2 regions of the Streptomyces sp. NPDC003035 genome follow, and region 1 is predicted to be linked to the other one. Evidence: riboswitches for the same ligand, from Rfam matches in the RefSeq annotation. Region 1 holds a riboswitch; the other holds the start of a gene.
The links. A riboswitch is a leader RNA that binds a small molecule or an ion and turns the genes downstream of it on or off. The one in region 1 is predicted to bind glycine.

Region 1 (9,001 bases):
TCGGAGACGTTGACGACGCCCTTGGTCGCCGCGTTAAAGCCTGCTCCGGCGGCACCGTTGCCCTTGCCGCTGTCGTCGCTGCCGCCTCCGCCGCACGCCGCGGTCAGGGAGAGAGCGGCGACCAGCGCGGTCAGCGCTGCTGCCTTCTTTCTGCGGATCACTGTGTTCCAACCTCCCAGGAATGGATTCAGGTGAATCAGGTGAATCGGTTCAGCTGCCCTTGGGGTCGAGTGCGTCACGCAGCCCGTCCCCGAAGAGGTTGAACGCCAGGACGGTGATGAAGATCGCGAGACCGGGGACCACCATGAACGTCGGGTCCGCCTGGTAGATCGGGACGGCGTCGGAGAGCATCTTTCCCCAGGACGCGGTGGGCGGCTTGACGCCGGCGCCCAGGAAGCTGAGGGCCGCCTCGGTCAGGATGTTGGTCGGGATGATCAGCGTCGTGTAGACGAGGATCGGGGCGACCAGGTTGGGCAGGAGCTCCTTGCGCAGGATGTAGCCGCGGCCGGCGCCCAGGGACCGGGCGGCCTCCACGTACTCCCGCTCGCGCAGCGACATCGTCTGGCCGCGGACGATGCGGCCGATGTACGGCCAGCCGAAGAAGCCGATGACGACGATCAGGACGCCCATGCGGACGCCGGTACCGGTGAGACCCCAGAGCGAGTTGGGGACCACGGAGACCAGCGCGATGGTGAAGAGCAGCTGCGGGAAGGCGAGCAGCAGGTCCATCACCCGGCTGATGATCGCGTCGACCCAGCCGCCGAAGAAGCCGGCGACGGCGCCCAGGACGCTGCCGATGACGACGGAGACGAAGGCGGCCAGGAAGGCGACGAGGAGCGAGATGCGCGCGCCGTAGACGATGCGGCTGAAGACATCGCGTCCGTTGGTCGGCTCCACGCCCAGCAGGAAGTCCGAACTCATGCCGCCGAAGGCACCCTTGGGGATGCCCAGGTCGGGGTCGAGCATGTCCTCGTGGAACTCGTTCGGCGGGTGGCCGAAGACGCTGACGATCTGCGGCGCGAAGATCGCGACGAGGATGAGGAAGAGCACGAGGAACGCGCCCGTCAGTGCGACCTTGTCGCGCTTGAGGCGCGTCCATGCGATACGGCCGGGGGAACGGCCCTCGATGGCCTTGGCAGGGACTTTGGCGGCGACAGCAGCGATCTCGTCCGCGGCTGTGTCGTGCAGTGGTGCCGTCATCGTGGTGGGGACCCCTCTCGGCCGACGGTGGCCGGCCCATGCCCGCCGCTGTAGCGGCTTGTCTCACATCGGTGTCGCTGATGGTGCGAAGAGCGTCTGAAGTGTGCGTGAAGAGCCCGTGGTCGCGGGCCGTCCGGCTCTCGGTTGGGGGGAGTCTTCATCGGGCTCACGATCACCCGCCAGACCTGCCGGGGATGTGATGCGCAACCGTGATGTGGCCCGAAGCCTTCCGTTATCCGGACCGGGAGATCTGCTGAGCGAAGCAACACCGTCCGTTCGGTACGGAACGGACATCACGGCCAACCCGGCGTTCGCGACCGCTTTTTGGGCGGATTCGCCGGGGACGACGAAGGCCGCGCCGAGGGTTCTCGGCGCGGCCCTTTTGGACAGACGTCTCGCGATGCGGACGCGCTGTCAGATCTCGGCCCGGTCTCGTCGGCGGGTGTCAGCGATAGACCGGGACGTGCGCGTCGCGGTCGTAGAACGGGCGGGCGTTGGCGCGCAGCCACATCGCCACCGGGTCGTACTCGTCGGACATCGCGACCGTCGACACGGGCAGCCCGTCGGGGACCGCGGAGAGGGACTGACGCATCATGGCCCGCACCGCCTCGACCGAGGCGGCGGAGGTGTCGTACAGCTCGAGACCGATGGCGAGGTACGGGGATCCCAGCGCGGGTTGCACCCAGGTGCGGCGCAACGCCCGTACGGCCGGGGTCCGATGGGCGTTCTGGGTCAGCAGCGCGTAGAACTGCGGGATCTCCAGGGCGGGTTCGGACAGCCGCAGGGGCCCGGCGGGCATCCGGTCGAGACCGGTGGCGATCCGTCGGAGATCGGCCCAGGGGATGCCGACGCCGCCGCCCGGGTCGTGCGGGTTCAGCCAGATGCCCCAGCGTTCGGGGTAGAGCGTGCGGGCGATGTCGCCGCCGGTGACCACCTCGTGGGCACGGTTCCAGCCGGAGGCGGAGAGCTCCTGGGCGGAGGTGACGCAGGGGGCGTACCCGAAGCCGTCGACCTCCATGTTCCCGTACTGGGCGTCCGGCGAGCCGGGTGCGCCCTGCCAGAGCAGCATCCACACCGTGCCGTCGGCGAGGGCGTGCAGCAGCTGTTCGTACGCGTCGTAGCGTCCGGGTGCCACCTGCCGCAGCATGTGCTCGACCTGTCCGGCCGCAGCGGTGCCTGACGCGCTCACCCTTGGTCCCGCCCCTCTTCCGTCCACCGATCCAGCTTCATCACGCGGAGGCCCGTTGATAGAAGGGGCGCACCTGCTCCAGCATCCAGTCGCCGACCGGGTCCTGCGCAACGTCCAGCAGGATGAGATTGACCGGCCAGGCCACCTCGACCCGGCCCAGTGCGCGGCCGAGCGCGTCGAGCGGCGCGTTGCGGTCGACACCGTCCCAGGCGGCGAGCTGGACGCCGACGAAGAGCGCGGGTTCCGTGCCCTCGACGCTGGCCAGGACGCGGCGCGCGCTGACGACGACTCCGGTGGCCTCGAACTCGGCGGACGCGGCGGCGAGGAAGTCGACGGGGTCGTCCTGCCAGTCGGGCTCGAACAGCCGGACCCGGCCGCCGCTCGCGGGGCCGTCCAGCGGAGTGCGGCCGACCCGGCACAGCTCGGCGACGGCGGGCGGGGGCAGCGGGGCGCCGACCGTGCCGCCGGGGTTCACGGCGATGCCGAGCTGCGGGGGCAGACCGCGGGCGAAGTCGCGGGCGGGGGCGACGGTGAAGGACATATGGGCGCCGACACAGGCCAGGAACTGCTGCTCGGAGCTGAAGACGGGGACGTAGGGCAGGCCGTCGATCTCCAGCGTGGGGAGGTCGAGGTCCCGGCTCTCGGGGCTGCCGCCGTTGGGCAGGGGCACCCAGACGGAGCTCCGTCCGAGCACCTCGACGAGCCGGCCCCCGGCGGCGGGGTTGCCGAGCGAGGCGGCCAGCACCTCTTCGAGCTCATTGCCCGGCCATGTGACGTCCACGGTTCTCGGTTCCCCTTCTCACGCGCCCTGGTCGCGTCCTGCACGCCCTGGTCACGGCGCCCTCGGGGCAGAACCCTAACGCCGCCCCGGTGCCATCGTGGCCAAAAGCCTACGGAGCATGCCGGTCCGCATCAGCGTCCGGCGGCACGCGGACGCGTTCCGGTCACCGCTCGGCGTCACTTCGCGTCACTTCGCGTCACACGGGGTCACTCTGGGTCGCCTCGCGTCCCACGGGGTCACTCCGGTCACTCGGGATCACTCGGGGTCACTCCGGTCGCTCGGGTCACTCCAGGTTCACTCCGGTGCACGGAATCCGATCGTCCGCAGGGCGCCGGCCGCCTCCCGGTCGAGCAGGGTCGCCGAGGCACAGCCGCGCGGCAGGCGGCCGGACTCGACGGAGCGCAGCAACCGGCCGACCGCCCGACGGTGCCGGGCGAAGGCGTAGCCGGACACCCCGCGGCCGCGCTCGCGCTGGCCCTCGCGGGCGGCGTCCGGGGATACGTCGAGCAGGATCAGGTGCAGGGCGCCGCCCCGGCGGCGGGCCTCGCGGGCGAGCCAGTTGCGGACCCAGGACTGGGTGCCGCAGTCGTGGACGACCACGCTCCGGCCGGAGCGCAGCGCCCGGCGCAGCCCGGCGTAGTGGGCGATGCGGGCCAGCGGACGGTAGACGGCGTACGGCAGGAAGCGGGGCAGACGTGCTTCCCAGCGCTCGCGGGCGTCCTGCGAATCGATGCCCAGACCCGCGGCCGCGCGCCGCATGAGCGTGGACTTGCCGCTGCCGGGCAGCCCGGAGACGACGACGAGGTCACCGGCGGCGAAGGAGAGCGCGCGAGGGCCGCGGCCGCCGCGCTCGCGCAGATCACGCAGCAGGGGGGTCGCGGAGCGGCGCTTCCTGGTCCTGGCCCGAGCGCGCTGGGCCGCTATGCCCGTGCCCGTGGCGTAGGCGCCGGTGTGCTGGAACGTCATCGCTTCTCCCCCAGTCGGGTTCCGAGGACCCCTTGCCCATGAAGTGTAAAGAAGCGGTAATAAGGCACAAGCGATTTGCCGATCAGACCCGCCATGCAATGATGTGCGCGCCAAGCGCACACAACCTCATACCGGCCGCTCGAATCCGCGCGGGAGAGTCCCGGGACCACCACGGTGGGCCCCGGGCGCCGAAGGAGCAAGACCCTCCCTTGAATCTCTCAGGCCCCGTACCGCGTGGATGAGGCAGATCTGAAAAGTGAACCGCCCCGGCGTGCCCGGCGCGGCTCCACCCAAGGTGCAAGCCGATCTCTCGGTGACGAGATGCTCTCGGTGAACCTCTCAGGTTCCATGACAGATGGGGAGGATCGTCCTCGTCCGTCATGATTTTTCTGCCCTGGGACCCGGGAGCCACACCCATGAGCACTGCCCCCCGTCTGACTGCCCTCGATGCGCTGCATCGCTCCCTGGGCGCGACCATGACCGACTTCGCCGGCTGGGACATGCCGCTGCGCTACGGCAGCGAGCGCGACGAGCACACCGCCGTCCGCACCAAGGCGGGCCTCTTCGACCTCTCCCACATGGGCGAGATCACGGTCACCGGTCCGCAGGCCGTCGAGCTCCTCGACTTCGCCCTTGTCGGCAACATCTCCACGGTGGGCCTCGGCCGCGCGCGCTACACGATGATCTGCCAGGAGGACGGCGGCATCCTCGACGACCTGATCGTGTACCGGCTCGGTGACATCGAGTACATGGTGGTCGCCAACGCCTCCAACGCGCAGATCGTCCTCGACGCGCTGACCGAGCGCGCGGCCGGCTTCGACGCCGAGGTACGCGACGACCGTGACGCGTACGCCCTGATCGCCGTCCAGGGCCCGGAGTCCCCCGGCATCCTGAAGTCGCTCACCGACGCCGATCTGGACGGGCTGAAGTACTACGCCGGCCTGCCCGGCACGGTCGCGGGGGTCCCCGCGCTGATCGCCCGTACCGGCTACACCGGTGAGGACGGCTTCGAGCTCTTCCTGAAGCCCGAGCACGCCGAGGGCGTCTGGACGGCGCTGACCGAGGCGGGCGCGCCGGTCGGCCTGATCCCGTGCGGCCTGTCCTGCCGTGACACGCTCCGCCTGGAGGCGGGCATGCCGCTGTACGGCCACGAGCTGACCACCTCCCTCACCCCGTTCGACGCGGGCCTCGGCCGGGTCGTGAAGTTCGAGAAGACGACGAACGACGGCGACTTCGTCGGCCGCAAGGCCCTGGAGGCCGCCGCCGAGCGCGCCGCCTCGAACCCGCCGCGCAAGCTCGTCGGCCTGATCGCCGAGGGCCGCCGGGTCCCGCGCGCCGGCATGGCGGTCGTCGCGGACGGCCAGGTCATCGGCGAGGTCACCTCCGGCGCCCCGTCCCCGACCCTCGGAAAGCCGATCGCCATGGCGTACGTGGACGCGGCGCACGCCGAGCCCGGCACGCAGGGTGTAGGTGTGGACATCCGCGGCACCCACGAGCCGTACGAGGTCGTGGCGCTGCCCTTCTACAAGCGCCAGAAGTGACGCGTCTCACGCCGCCTCACGTCTCGCCCCGCCTTTCGTCTCACCCCTCGTCTCATCCCGTAAGACCCGCGTACACCAGCACTCCCCCGATCCAGGAGAATCACGCCATGAGCAACCCCCAGCAGCTTCGCTACAGCAAGGAGCACGAGTGGCTGTCGGACGTCGTCGACGGCGTCGCGACGGTCGGCATCACGGAGCACGCGGCGAACGCCCTCGGCGACGTCGTGTTCGTGCAGCTCCCGGAGGTCGGTGACACGGTGACCGCGGGCGAGTCCTGTGGCGAGCTGGAGTCCACCAAGTCCGTCAGCGATCTGTACGCGCCGGTGACCGGCGAGATCGTCGCCGCCAACCAGGACGTCGTGGACGACCCCTCCCTGGTGAACACCGCACCGTTCGAGGGTGGCTGGCTGTTCAAGGTGCGCCTCGAGGGCGAGCCGGAGGACCTGCTCACCGCCGACGAGTACACCGCATTCACCGCCGGCTAACCGAGACCCCCTAGGGATCGATTCATGTCGCTTCTGAACACCCCTCTCCACGAGCTGGACCCCGACGTCGCCGCCGCTGTCGACGCCGAGCTCCACCGCCAGCAGTCCACCCTCGAGATGATCGCCTCGGAGAACTTCGCTCCGGTCGCGGTCATGGAGGCCCAGGGCTCGGTCCTCACCAACAAGTACGCCGAGGGCTACCCGGGCCGCCGCTACTACGGCGGCTGCGAGCACGTCGACGTGGCCGAGCAGATCGCCATCGACCGGATCAAGGACCTGTTCGGCGCCGAGTACGCCAACGTCCAGCCGCACTCCGGCGCCTCCGCGAACCAGGCCGCGCTGTTCGCGATCGCCCAGCCCGGCGACACGATCCTCGGTCTGGACCTGGCCCACGGCGGCCACCTGACCCACGGCATGCGCCTGAACTTCTCGGGCAAGCAGTTCAACGTGGTCGCGTACCACGTCGACGACGCCGGTCTGGTCGACATGGCCGAGGTCGAGCGCCTCGCCAAGGAGCACCGCCCCAAGGTGATCATCGCGGGCTGGTCCGCCTACCCGCGTCAGCTGGACTTCGCCGAGTTCCGCCGGATCGCCGACGAGGTCGAGGCCAAGCTGTGGGTCGACATGGCCCACTTCGCCGGGCTCGTCGCGGCCGGTCTGCACCCGAACCCGGTCGAGTACGCGGACGTGGTGACCTCCACCACGCACAAGACCCTCGGCGGCCCGCGCGGCGGCATCATCCTCGCCAAGAAGGAGTTCGCGAAGAAGCTGAACTCCTCGGTCTTCCCCGGTTTCCAGGGCGGCCCGCTGGAGCACGTGATCGCGGCCAAGGCCGTCTCCTTCAAGATCGCGGCCTCGGAGGAGTTCAAGGAGCGCCAGCAGCGCACCCTGGACGGCGCCCGCATCCTCGCCGAGCGCCTGGTCCAGGACGACGTCACCGCGCACGGTGTCTCGGTCCTGTCCGGCGGCACGGACGTGCACCTGGTCCTCGTCGACCTGCGCAACTCCGAGCTGGACGGCCAGCAGGCCGAGGACCGTCTCCACGAGGTCGGCATCACGGTCAACCGGAACGCGATCCCGAACGACCCGCGTCCGCCGATGGTCACCTCGGGTCTGCGCATCGGCACGCCGGCGCTCGCGACCCGCGGTTTCACCACCGAGGACTTCGCCGAGGTCGCCGACGTCATCGCGGAGACCCTGAAGCCCGGCTTCGACGCGGAGGCCCTGAAGGCACGCGTGACCGCGCTGGCCGACAAGCACCCGCTGTACCCCGGCCTGAAGTAATTTCGTACGCTTTAGTTCCGGTTTAGTTCGTACGAAGCTCCGGGGCACCGCGCACACTGGACAGTGAGCGCGGTGCCCCACCCCGTGTTCCAGCGCTTTTCTGCTCCACCCCGGCAGACAACGGCGTCTACCACCCCCCACAAGGAGTCTCCCGTGGCCATCTCGGTCTTCGACCTGTTCTCGATCGGTATCGGTCCGTCGAGCTCCCACACGGTGGGCCCCATGCGGGCGGCCCGGATGTTCGCCCGCCGGCTGAAGAACGAGGGCCTGCTGGCCCACACCGCCTCGATACGGGCCGAGCTGTACGGCTCGCTCGGCGCGACGGGGCACGGCCATGGCACCCCGAAGGCCGTCCTCCTCGGCCTTGAGGGCAACTCTCCGCGCACGGTCGACGTCGAGACGGCGGACGAGGAGTTCGAGCGGATCAAGGCGAGCGGCCGGATCAACCTGGTCGGCGCGCACGAGATCCCCTTCGACTTCGACGAGGACCTGATCCTGCACCGCCGCAAGGCGCTCCCGTACCACGCCAACGGCATGACGATCTTCGCGTACGACGCCGAGGGCGGCCTCGTCCTGGAGAAGACGTACTACTCGGTGGGCGGCGGTTTCGTCGTCGACGAGGACGCCGTCCAGGGCGAGAACCCGATCGTCCCGGACGACACGGTCCTGAAGTACCCCTTCCGTACCGGTGACGAGCTGCTGCGTCTGGCGAAGGAGACCGGCCTGTCGATCTCCGCGATGATGCTGGAGAACGAGAAGGCCTGGCGCACCGAGGAGGAGATCCGCGAGGGCCTCCTGGAGATCTGGCGGGTCATGCAGACCTGCGTCGCGCGCGGCATGTCCCGCGAGGGCATCCTGCCGGGCGGTCTGAAGGTCCGCCGCCGCGCCGCGAACACCGCGCGCAAGCTGCGCTCCGAGGGCGACCCGCAGGCGCTCGCGATGGAGTGGATCACCCTCTACGCGATGGCCGTGAACGAGGAGAACGCGGCGGGCGGCCGGGTGGTCACCGCCCCGACGAACGGCGCGGCCGGCATCATCCCGGCGGTGCTGCACTACTACATGAACTTCGTGCCCGGCGCGGACGAGGACGGCGTGGTCCGCTTCATGCTGGCGGCCGGCGCGGTCGGCATGCTCTTCAAGGAGAACGCCTCCATCTCCGGCGCCGAGGTCGGCTGCCAGGGCGAGGTCGGCTCGGCCTGCTCGATGGCGGCCGGCGCCCTCGCGGAGGTCCTGGGCGGCACCCCGGAGCAGGTCGAGAACGCGGCCGAGATCGGCATGGAGCACAACCTGGGCCTGACCTGCGACCCGGTCGGCGGCCTGGTGCAGATCCCGTGCATCGAGCGCAACGGCATGGCGGCGGTCAAGGCGGTCACGGCGGCGAAGATGGCGATGCGCGGCGACGGCAGCCACCTCGTCTCCCTCGACAAGGTCATCAAGACCATGAAGGAGACCGGCGCGGACATGTCGGTCAAGTACAAGGAGACCGCGCGCGGCGGGCTCGCGGTGAACATCATCGAGTGCTGAGGTGAGGTCGTACCCCGTGGTGCGGCTGAGG
Region 2 (9,001 bases), on a different contig from region 1:
CCTGCTGGACGGCGAGCTGACCACGGCCGGCCGTCACCCGCAGAGCGACATCTTCCTCGACGACTTCACCGTGTCGAGGCGCCATGTGGAGTTCCGGCGGGCGCAGGACGGCAGCTTCACCGTGGCCGATGTCGGCAGCCTCAACGGCACGTACGTCAACCGTGAGCCGATCGACTCGGTCGTTCTGTCCAACGGCGACGAGGTGCAGATCGGCAAGTACCGGCTGGTCTTCTACTCGAGCCAGCGGGGCGCGTGACGCCTCGGGGAATCCTTCAGGGAAGGTCCATGCTGCGAACACCGACGGGCGGTGCCGGACACGGCACCGCCACCGCGGGCGACCGCCTGGTCAGCATCGGCACGGTGCTGAACCAGTTGCGTGACGAGTTTCCCGAAGTGACCATCTCCAAGATCCGGTTCCTGGAGGCCGAGGGGCTCGTCGAGCCCCGGAGGACGGCCTCCGGCTACCGGAAGTTCAGCCCGCAGGACGTGGAGCGGCTGGCTCAGATCCTGCGGATGCAGCGGGACCACTATCTTCCGCTGAAGGTCATCCGGGAGCATCTCGACGCTCTCGCCAGGGGCGAGCAGATCAAGCTGCCGTCCCCCAGCCCGCAGCGGGATCTCCTCGACGGGGCCTGGGAGCCGGAGAGCGACCGCCCGACCGCCGCCCGGGTGGGCCGGGCCGAGTTGCTCGCCGCCGCCGAGGTGAGCGAGGAGCAGCTCGCCGAGTGGGAGTCGTACGGGCTCATCGCCGCGGGGGCCGAGGGCGGCTACGACGCCGAGGCGATCACCGTGGCCAGACTTGTCGCGGATCTGGGGAGATTCGGCCTGGAACCGAGGCACCTCCGGGCGGTCAAAGCGGCCGCCGACCGCGAGGCGGGACTGGTCGAGCAGATGGTCGCACCGCTGCGCCGGCACCGTAATCCGCAGACCAGAGCCCATGCGGAGGCCACCGCCAAGGAGCTTGCAGGGCTCTCCGTACGGCTGCATGCGGCACTGGTCCAGACCGCTCTGGGGCTCCGGCTGCAGTGATCTTGCGGGGGCCCGACTACCCAAACCGGTCGGGCACGTCCTAGGGTTGCTGTGTGAACGAGCTCGACGTTGTGGGTGTCCGGGTGGAAATGCCCTCCAACCAGCCGATCGTGCTCCTGCGTGAAGTGGGAGGCGATCGGTACCTCCCCATCTGGATCGGACCGGGTGAGGCGACCGCGATCGCCTTCGCCCAGCAGGGCATGGCCCCTGCCAGGCCGCTGACGCACGACCTCTTCAAGGACGTCCTTGAAGCCGTGGGCCAGGAGCTCACCGAGGTCCGCATCACGGATCTCCGTGACGGTGTCTTCTACGCGGAGCTGGTCTTCGCCAGCGGCGTGGAGGTGAGTGCCAGGCCGTCCGACGCGATAGCGCTGGCCCTGCGCACCGGGACGCCGATCTTCGGCAGTGACGGTGTGCTCGACGACGCCGGTATCGCGATTCCGGACGAGCAGGAGGACGAGGTGGAGAAGTTCCGCGAGTTCCTCGACCAGATCTCCCCGGAGGACTTCGGCTCGAGCAGCCAGTGAGGCCGTCGCGCGCCGGGTGCCGTCAGGGCATTCGAGTAGCCGTTCCCCGGAGAGGGACACGGGAAACCACTCTCAGGGTGATTATCACTCGGCGTGCCGAGTGTGGCGATCGTTGACGCACCCCGAGTGACTGCCTACCTTCGTGTGGGCAGGTCAAGGACGGAGGGTCGGCGTGATGAGCAGCGGCGACGGTACGGCAGGGGGCTCCCTCGGGCGGGCGCCCGGGGAGAACGGTCCGTATCCGCTTCACGAGAGTGTGGGCGACTTCGGTACGGACGCGGCGGGTGCGGACGAGGCATCGGGCACGGACGTGGTGGGATACCGCGGTCCGACGGCGTGCGCGGCGGCCGGGATCACCTACCGCCAATTGGACTACTGGGCGCGTACGGGGCTCGTCGAGCCGAGCGTACGACCGGCATACGGATCCGGGACGCAGCGGCTGTACAGCTTCCGCGACGTCGTCGTCCTCAAGATCGTCAAGCGTTTCCTGGACACCGGGGTCGCGCTGCAGAACATCCGCGCCGCCGTCCAGCATCTGCGGGCCCGCGGCTTCCGGGACCTGGAGCGGATGACCCTGATGAGCGACGGGGCCACGGTCTACGAGTGCTCTTCGCCCGACGAGGTCGTGGACCTGCTCCAGGGCGGGCAGGGCGTCTTCGGGATCGCGGTGGGCGTGGTCTGGCGCGACGTGGAGGCGGCGCTCTCGCAGCTGCACGGGGAGCGCATCGACACCGGTGAGACGCTGATCGGCCACAATCCGGGCGACGAGCTCGCTCGGCGGCGGCGCGACCGGGCGGTCTGAGCGCGGATCGGCGCGCCGGCGGATCGATGTCGGTACGGAGCGGTCCTTGGCGCGTCCGTACGTGAGTGCGGGCCGATTGTCAGTGGCGTAGGGCAGCATCGGACATGTGAGAGCCGCGCCGACGATCCTGCATCTGGACATGGATGCCTTCTTCGCCGCCGCCGAACAGGCGGCGAAGCCGAGTCTGCGCGGGAAACCGGTGGTGGTCGGAGGGCTGGGCCCCCGTGGGGTCGTCGCCACCGCCTCGTACGAGGCACGGGTCTTCGGGGTCCACTCCGCGATGCCGATGGGGCAGGCCCGGCGCCTGGCGCCCAACGCCGCCTATCTCGTGCCGCGCTTCGCCTTCTATCGGACGATCAGCGAGCAGGTCATGGAGTTGCTCGGGCGGCTGTCCCCGCTGGTGGAGCCGCTGAGCCTGGACGAGGCCTTCGTGGACCTGGAGGCCGGGGGTGTGGCCGACGACAGCGACAGCGCGCGCGAGGCCGGTGAGCGGCTGCGCAGGGACATTCTCGCCACCACGGGGCTGACGGGGTCGGTGGGGCTCGCCGGGTCGAAGATGCTGGCGAAGATCGCCTCGGAGGAGGCCAAGCCGGACGGTCTGGTGCTCATAGAGCCGGGGACCGAGCGGGAGCTGCTGGGGCCGAAGTCGGTGCGGATCCTGCCGGGCGTGGGGCCGGCCACCGGGGAGCATCTGCGGCGAGCCGGGATGACGACGGTGTCGGACCTCGCGGAAGCGGGCGAGGACGAGCTCGTACGGCTCTTGGGGCGGGCGCACGGGGCCTCCCTGTACCGGATGGCCCAGGGGTACGACGACCGGCCCGTGGTGGCCGAGCGCGACGCGAAGTCGGTGTCGGTGGAGGACACCTTCGACGTGGACCTGCACGACCGGGTGCGGATCCGGACCGAGGTGGAGCGGCTCGCGGAGCGGTGCGTGGGGAGGCTGCGGGCCTCGGGCCACTCCGGGCGGACGATCGTCCTCAAGGTGCGGCGGTTCGACTTCTCGACGCTGACGCGTTCCGAGACGCTGCGCGGGCCGACGGACGACCCGGTGGTGGTGAGGGAGGCCGCGGGGCGGCTGCTGGAGGGGGTGGACACGACGGGTGGTGTCCGGCTGCTGGGCGTGGGGGTGAGCGGGCTCGCGGACTACACGCAGGAGGACCTGTTCGCTCAGGCGGCGGAGCCTTCCGCGGGCGTGGAGGTGGAGGCGCCCGAGCCGGCGGCCCCCGAGCCGGAGGAACCCGCGGAGCGGCGGTGGTCGCCCGGGCACGACGTACGGCACGCGGTGTACGGCGCCGGGTGGGTGCAGGGGAGCGGGGTGGGGCGCGTCACCGTGCGCTTCGAGGAGCCGGGGTCGGCGCCGGGGCGGGTACGGACGTTCCTGGTGGACGATCCGGACCTGGTGGCGGGGGAGCCGTTGCCCCTGGTGGGGGGCGGGGACGACGAGGCGGCGGTCGCCTAGCGTCGAAGCCGTGCGGGGAGCGGGTCAGGCCTCGATGGCGGGTGCCGGGGCGCGTCAGGCCTCCTCCTGGCCCGCCAGGCGGCCGAAGTCGCGGTCCAGGGGGGGTGGGGGGAGCGCGATGTTGTAGTGGCGGTAGAGCTGGAGTTCCTGCTCGGGGGAGAGGTGCCGGCCCACGCCGAAGTCCGGGGCGTCCTTGATGAGAGACCTGTCGTAGGGGATGTGGAGGCCGTCGGCGGCCAGTTCGCTCGGCTCCAGGGGGACGAACGCGTCCCGGCTGAAGAGGCCCGTGCGGACCGCGGCCCATTCGGGGACCCCCGTCGCGTCGTCCAGATACACCTCGTCCACGGTCCCGATCTTGTGTCCCTCGCGGTCGTACGCCTTGCGGCCGATCAGGCTGCGCGGATCGATGTCGGTCTGCACGGTCCCTCCAACAGGTCGCACCCGGTCTACGAAGACCTACAAAGAATACGAAAGTGCACATCTGGGATGTCGGCCACTTGAGCGATGTGACCGAGAACCGCGCTGGTAGGCTGGCTGTGGCTGTCGACCCTGTGCGGGAGAGTCCTCCGAGGAAAGCTTTCGGAGGCGCCGAAGGAGCAAATCCTCCCCGGAATCTCTCAGGCCCCTGTACCGCACGGACGAGGTCACTCTGGAAAGCAGGGCGGAGGTCCGACGGCATCCGCTCTCACCGACGGTGAAAACCGGCGCGCCTCTTCGGCATGCCGGTGAAGCTCTCAGGTTGAGATGACAGAGGGGGAGGCCGTCCGGGCACCCGCGCCGTTGGTGCCCCTCGCAGGTCGTGACGACCAGGAGGCCTCCGTACATGACCGCCAACCGCACTCCGCTCTCCGAACTCGAACAGGGCATCCCGTTCGAGCAGCGGCACATCGGGCCCGACGCCGAAGCACGGGCCAAGATGCTCGCGCAGGTCGGCTATGGCTCGCTCGACGAGCTCACGGCCGCCGCCGTGCCGGACGTGATCAAGAACGCCGAGGCGCTGGGCCTGCCCGCCGCCCGCACCGAGGCCGAGGTCCTCGCCGAGCTGCGCGCGCTCGCCGACCGCAACCAGGTCCTCGCCCCGATGATCGGCCTCGGCTACTACGGCACCTTCACCCCGCCGGTCATCCTCCGGAACGTGATGGAGAACCCCGCGTGGTACACGGCGTACACGCCGTACCAGCCGGAGATCTCGCAGGGCCGTCTGGAGGCGCTGCTCAACTTCCAGACGATGGTCGCCGACCTCACCGGTCTGCCCACCTCCGGCGCCTCGCTGCTCGACGAGGGCACCGCGGCCGCCGAGGCCATGGCGCTGTCCCGTCGCGTCGGCAAGGTCAAGAACGGTGTCTTCCTCGTCGACGCCGACGCCCTGCCGCAGACCATCGCCGTCATCGAGACCCGTGCCGAGCCGACCGGTGTCGAGGTCGTCGTCGCGGACCTGTCCGAGGGCATCCCCGCCGAGATCGCCGAGCGCGGCGTCTTCGGCGTGCTCATCCAGTACCCGGGCGCGTCCGGTGCCGTCCGTGACATCAAGCCGCTCGTCGACGCCGCCCACGAGCTCGGCGCGATCGTCACCGTCGCCGCCGACCTGCTCGCGCTGACGCTGCTCACCTCGCCCGGTGCGCTGGGGGCCGACATCGCCGTGGGCACCACCCAGCGCTTCGGTGTCCCGATGGGCTTCGGCGGCCCGCACGCCGGCTACATGGCAGTCCAGGACAAGCACGCCCGCTCCCTTCCCGGCCGCCTCGTCGGCGTCTCCGTCGACGCCGACGGCAACCGGGCGTACCGCCTGGCGCTGCAGACCCGCGAGCAGCACATCCGCCGCGAGAAGGCCACCAGCAACATCTGCACCGCGCAGGTGCTGCTCGCCGTCATGGCCGGCATGTACGCCGTCTACCACGGCCCCGACGGTCTGAAGCAGATCGCCCAGCGCGTCCACCGGTACGCCACCGTCCTCGCCGCGGGTCTCCGCGCCGGTGGCGTCGAGGTCGTGCACGGTTCGTACTTCGACACCCTCACCGTCCGCGTGCCGGGCAAGGCCGCCGAGGCCGTCGCCGCCGCCCGTGAGGCCGGGGTCAACCTGTACCTCGTCGACGCCGACCACGTGTCGGTCTCGTGCGACGAGACCACCGGTCGCGCCCAGGTCGCCGCCGTGTGGAGCGCCTTCGGTGTCGACGCCGACATCGAGGCCCTGGACACCGCCACCGAGGACGCGCTGCCCGCCGCGCTGCTGCGCTCCGACGCGTACCTCACCCACCCGGTCTTCCACGCGCACCGCTCCGAGACGTCGATGCTGCGCTACCTGCGCAAGCTCGCCGACCGCGACTACGCGCTGGACCGCGGCATGATCCCGCTCGGCTCCTGCACCATGAAGCTGAACGCGACGACCGAGATGGAGCCGGTGACCTGGCCCGAGTTCGGCCAGATGCACCCCTTCGCCCCGGTCGAGCAGGCGCAGGGCTACCTCACGCTGATCACCGAGCTGGAGGAGCGCCTCGCCGAGGTCACCGGCTACGACAAGGTGTCGATCCAGCCCAACGCCGGTTCGCAGGGCGAGCTGGCCGGTCTGCTGGCCGTGCGCGCCTACCACCGCGCCAACGGCGACCTGCAGCGCACCGTCTGCCTCATCCCGTCCTCCGCGCACGGCACCAACGCCGCGAGCGCCGTGATGGCCGGCATGAAGGTCGTCGTCGTCAAGACCGCCGACGACGGCGAGGTCGACGTCGCGGACCTGCGCGCCAAGATCGAGCAGTACCGCGACGAGCTGTCCGTGCTGATGATCACCTACCCGTCCACGCACGGCGTGTTCGAGGAGCACGTCGCCGACATCTGCGCCGAGGTCCACGAGGCCGGCGGTCAGGTGTACGTCGACGGCGCCAACCTCAACGCGCTGGTCGGTCTCGCCAAGCCGGGCAAGTTCGGCGGCGACGTCTCGCACCTCAACCTGCACAAGACCTTCTGCATCCCGCACGGCGGTGGCGGCCCCGGTGTCGGTCCGGTCGGCGTCCGCGCCCACCTCGCCCCGTACCTGCCGAACCACCCGCTCCAGCCCTCCGCGGGCCCGGAGACCGGTGTCGGCCCGATCTCGGCCGCCCCCTGGGGCTCGGCCGGCATCCTGCCGATCTCGTGGTCGTACGTGCGTCTCATGGGCGGCGAGGGCCTCAAGCGCGCCACGCAGGTCGCCGTGCTCGCCGCGAACTACATCGCCAAGCGCCTGGAGCCGCACTACCCGGTGCTCTACACCGGCCCGGCCGGTCTGGTCGCCCACGAGTGCATCGTCGATCTGCGCCCGCTCTCCAAGGCGACCGGCGTCAGCGTCGACGACATCGCCAAGCGCCTGATCGACTACGGTTTCCACGCGCCGACGATGTCGTTCCCGGTGGCCGGCACGCTGATGATCGAGCCGACCGAGTCCGAGGACCTGACCGAGCTCGACCGCTTCTGCGACACGATGATCGCGATCCGCGGAGAGATCGAGAAGGTCGCGTCGGGCGAGTGGCCCGCCGAGGACAACCCGCTCCGCAACGCCCCGCACACCGCGGCGGCGCTGGGCGGCGAGTGGAACCACGCGTACAGCCGTGACGAGGCGGTCTTCCCGGCCGGCGTGTCCGCCGCGGACAAGTACTGGCCGCCGGTCCGCCGGATCGACGGTGCGTTCGGTGACCGCAACCTGGTCTGCTCCTGCCCGCCGCTGGACGCGTACGACAACTGAGCATGAGCTGAGTTCCCTCGGCAACTGAGCATGTTTCAGGGCCGGTTCGGAGGATTCCTCCGGGCCGGCCCTTGTCGTGTGCCTCCCGCGGTCAGGCGGCGGTCGTCACCCGGCCTGCCGTCAGCGGCCGGTGCGGGGCGATGATCTGTCCGTCCGGCAGCAGTTCACCGGTGTCCTCGAAGAGCAGGACCCCGTTGCACAGCAGGCTCCAGCCCTGCTCGGGGTGGTGCGCCATCAGTCGGGCCGCCTCCCGGTCGGCGGAGTCGGCGGTCGGACAGGCTGGCTGGTGCTGGCACATGGGTGGGTTCTTTCGCTGCGTCGTGGTGTCTGTCGTCCTGCGGCTCGATGCGGTGCTCATGGCCGCCCCCCGTTGTCGGTTCGGTTGGTCCAGTGTTCCCCCACGGACGTCGATCCGCAGGTATTTCACGGCAGCTCTTCCTACTGCATGAAGACGTATCACCCGCGTGGGCGGTTCAGCTCAACTGGGCGGTCTTTTCGGATGGTTCGGGGTAGCCCTGGTGGGCTAGTCCGTACGGGGCGGGGTGTTCGACCGCGGTGTTCGGGCAGCACGGCGCCCCGCGGCCCGGCCGGCCGCGGGGCGTATGCGCAGGTGTGGGGCGTGTGCGGTACCGGTTGCGGTGGTTCAGGCCGGCGCCGGCGTGCCGAACAGCGGCGGCGGCGCGAGGCGCAGGGTGAGGATGGGCAGCAGGTCGGCGACCTGGTGCGGACGGTGGGCGGCGATGCCCGGCGGCGCCGGGGCGAGCGGGATCAGGAGGTCGGCGGGTGCGGGCGAGGTCGATGCCCCGTCGGCCTCCGTGTCCCCGTGGAGCCACAGGGTCAGCATGTACAGCTCCGGTACGGAGAGCAGGCGCGGCTGGTACGTCGCCGGCAGCGCTTCGGCCTGGAGCAGGGCGCGTTCGGTGGCGGTGACGTACGGGCCCTCGAAGAAGTGCGAGAAGGACCAGCCGTCGGGCGTGAGCATGGTGTCGGCGGCGGCGACGGCCCGGTCGGTGCCCCGGATCAGGAAGCGCCAGCCGGTCAGCCGCGTGCGCGGCGCCTGCCCGGGCGGTGTGACCTGGTCCCGTACGTCGAGGACATGAACGGGCAGGGGCAGCTCGGGGCTCAGTGGCCCCTGGGCGGACCGGAGGGCGGGAGTTCGTGCTTCGCGGACGGCGGTGGGGGAACCGAGGGCCGCGAGGACGCTGCGCAGGGCCGGCGCAGGGGCCGGGGAGGGTCGGAGCATGGTGGGTCGCCTCTCGCTCAGGAGACACGGTGATGCGTGGGCAGGTACGACGGCGCTGTGGGCTGCCGGGCCTGAAGGGGCCATGAAGCCATGGCCGGGCGCCAACACTCTGCCTCGTGCGCAGAGTTTATACGAGACGTGTTCACGCAGTGTTTCCGCTAGCTGTCGCCGATATTGCGAGCAAGACCTCATCCGGCCTTGTTCCAGCGGTGATTCGCTCCTTTTGTGGGGA

Region 2: another riboswitch for glycine. It lies ahead of gcvP (aminomethyl-transferring glycine dehydrogenase); the one in region 1 lies ahead of gcvT (glycine cleavage system aminomethyltransferase GcvT).

What each region holds. Positions count from the first base shown of each region.
Region 1 covers NZ_JBIAPJ010000002.1:278,696-287,696, forward strand. Annotated here, with positions in the region: gene ACFYV5_RS07480 (ABC transporter substrate-binding protein) at 1-161, opposite strand, end outside; gene ACFYV5_RS07485 (ABC transporter permease) at 211-1,200, opposite strand; gene ACFYV5_RS07490 (enhanced serine sensitivity protein SseB C-terminal domain-containing protein) at 1,646-2,389, opposite strand; gene ACFYV5_RS07495 (enhanced serine sensitivity protein SseB) at 2,430-3,170, opposite strand; gene ACFYV5_RS07500 (AAA family ATPase) at 3,465-4,136, opposite strand; glycine riboswitch at 4,277-4,379, shown strand; gene gcvT (glycine cleavage system aminomethyltransferase GcvT) at 4,553-5,677, shown strand; gene gcvH (glycine cleavage system protein GcvH) at 5,785-6,162, shown strand; gene glyA (serine hydroxymethyltransferase) at 6,187-7,446, shown strand; gene ACFYV5_RS07520 (L-serine ammonia-lyase) at 7,600-8,970, shown strand.
Region 2 covers NZ_JBIAPJ010000003.1:757,557-766,557, reverse strand. Annotated here, with positions in the region: gene ACFYV5_RS13085 (FHA domain-containing protein) at 1-256, shown strand, start outside; gene ACFYV5_RS13080 (MerR family transcriptional regulator) at 286-1,029, shown strand; gene ACFYV5_RS13075 (bifunctional nuclease family protein) at 1,083-1,556, shown strand; gene ACFYV5_RS13070 (MerR family transcriptional regulator) at 1,732-2,358, shown strand; gene ACFYV5_RS13065 (DNA polymerase IV) at 2,465-3,817, shown strand; gene ACFYV5_RS13060 (PRC-barrel domain-containing protein) at 3,872-4,237, opposite strand; glycine riboswitch at 4,362-4,460, shown strand; gene gcvP (aminomethyl-transferring glycine dehydrogenase) at 4,641-7,526, shown strand; gene ACFYV5_RS13050 (DUF5999 family protein) at 7,618-7,824, opposite strand; gene ACFYV5_RS13045 (hypothetical protein) at 8,170-8,769, opposite strand.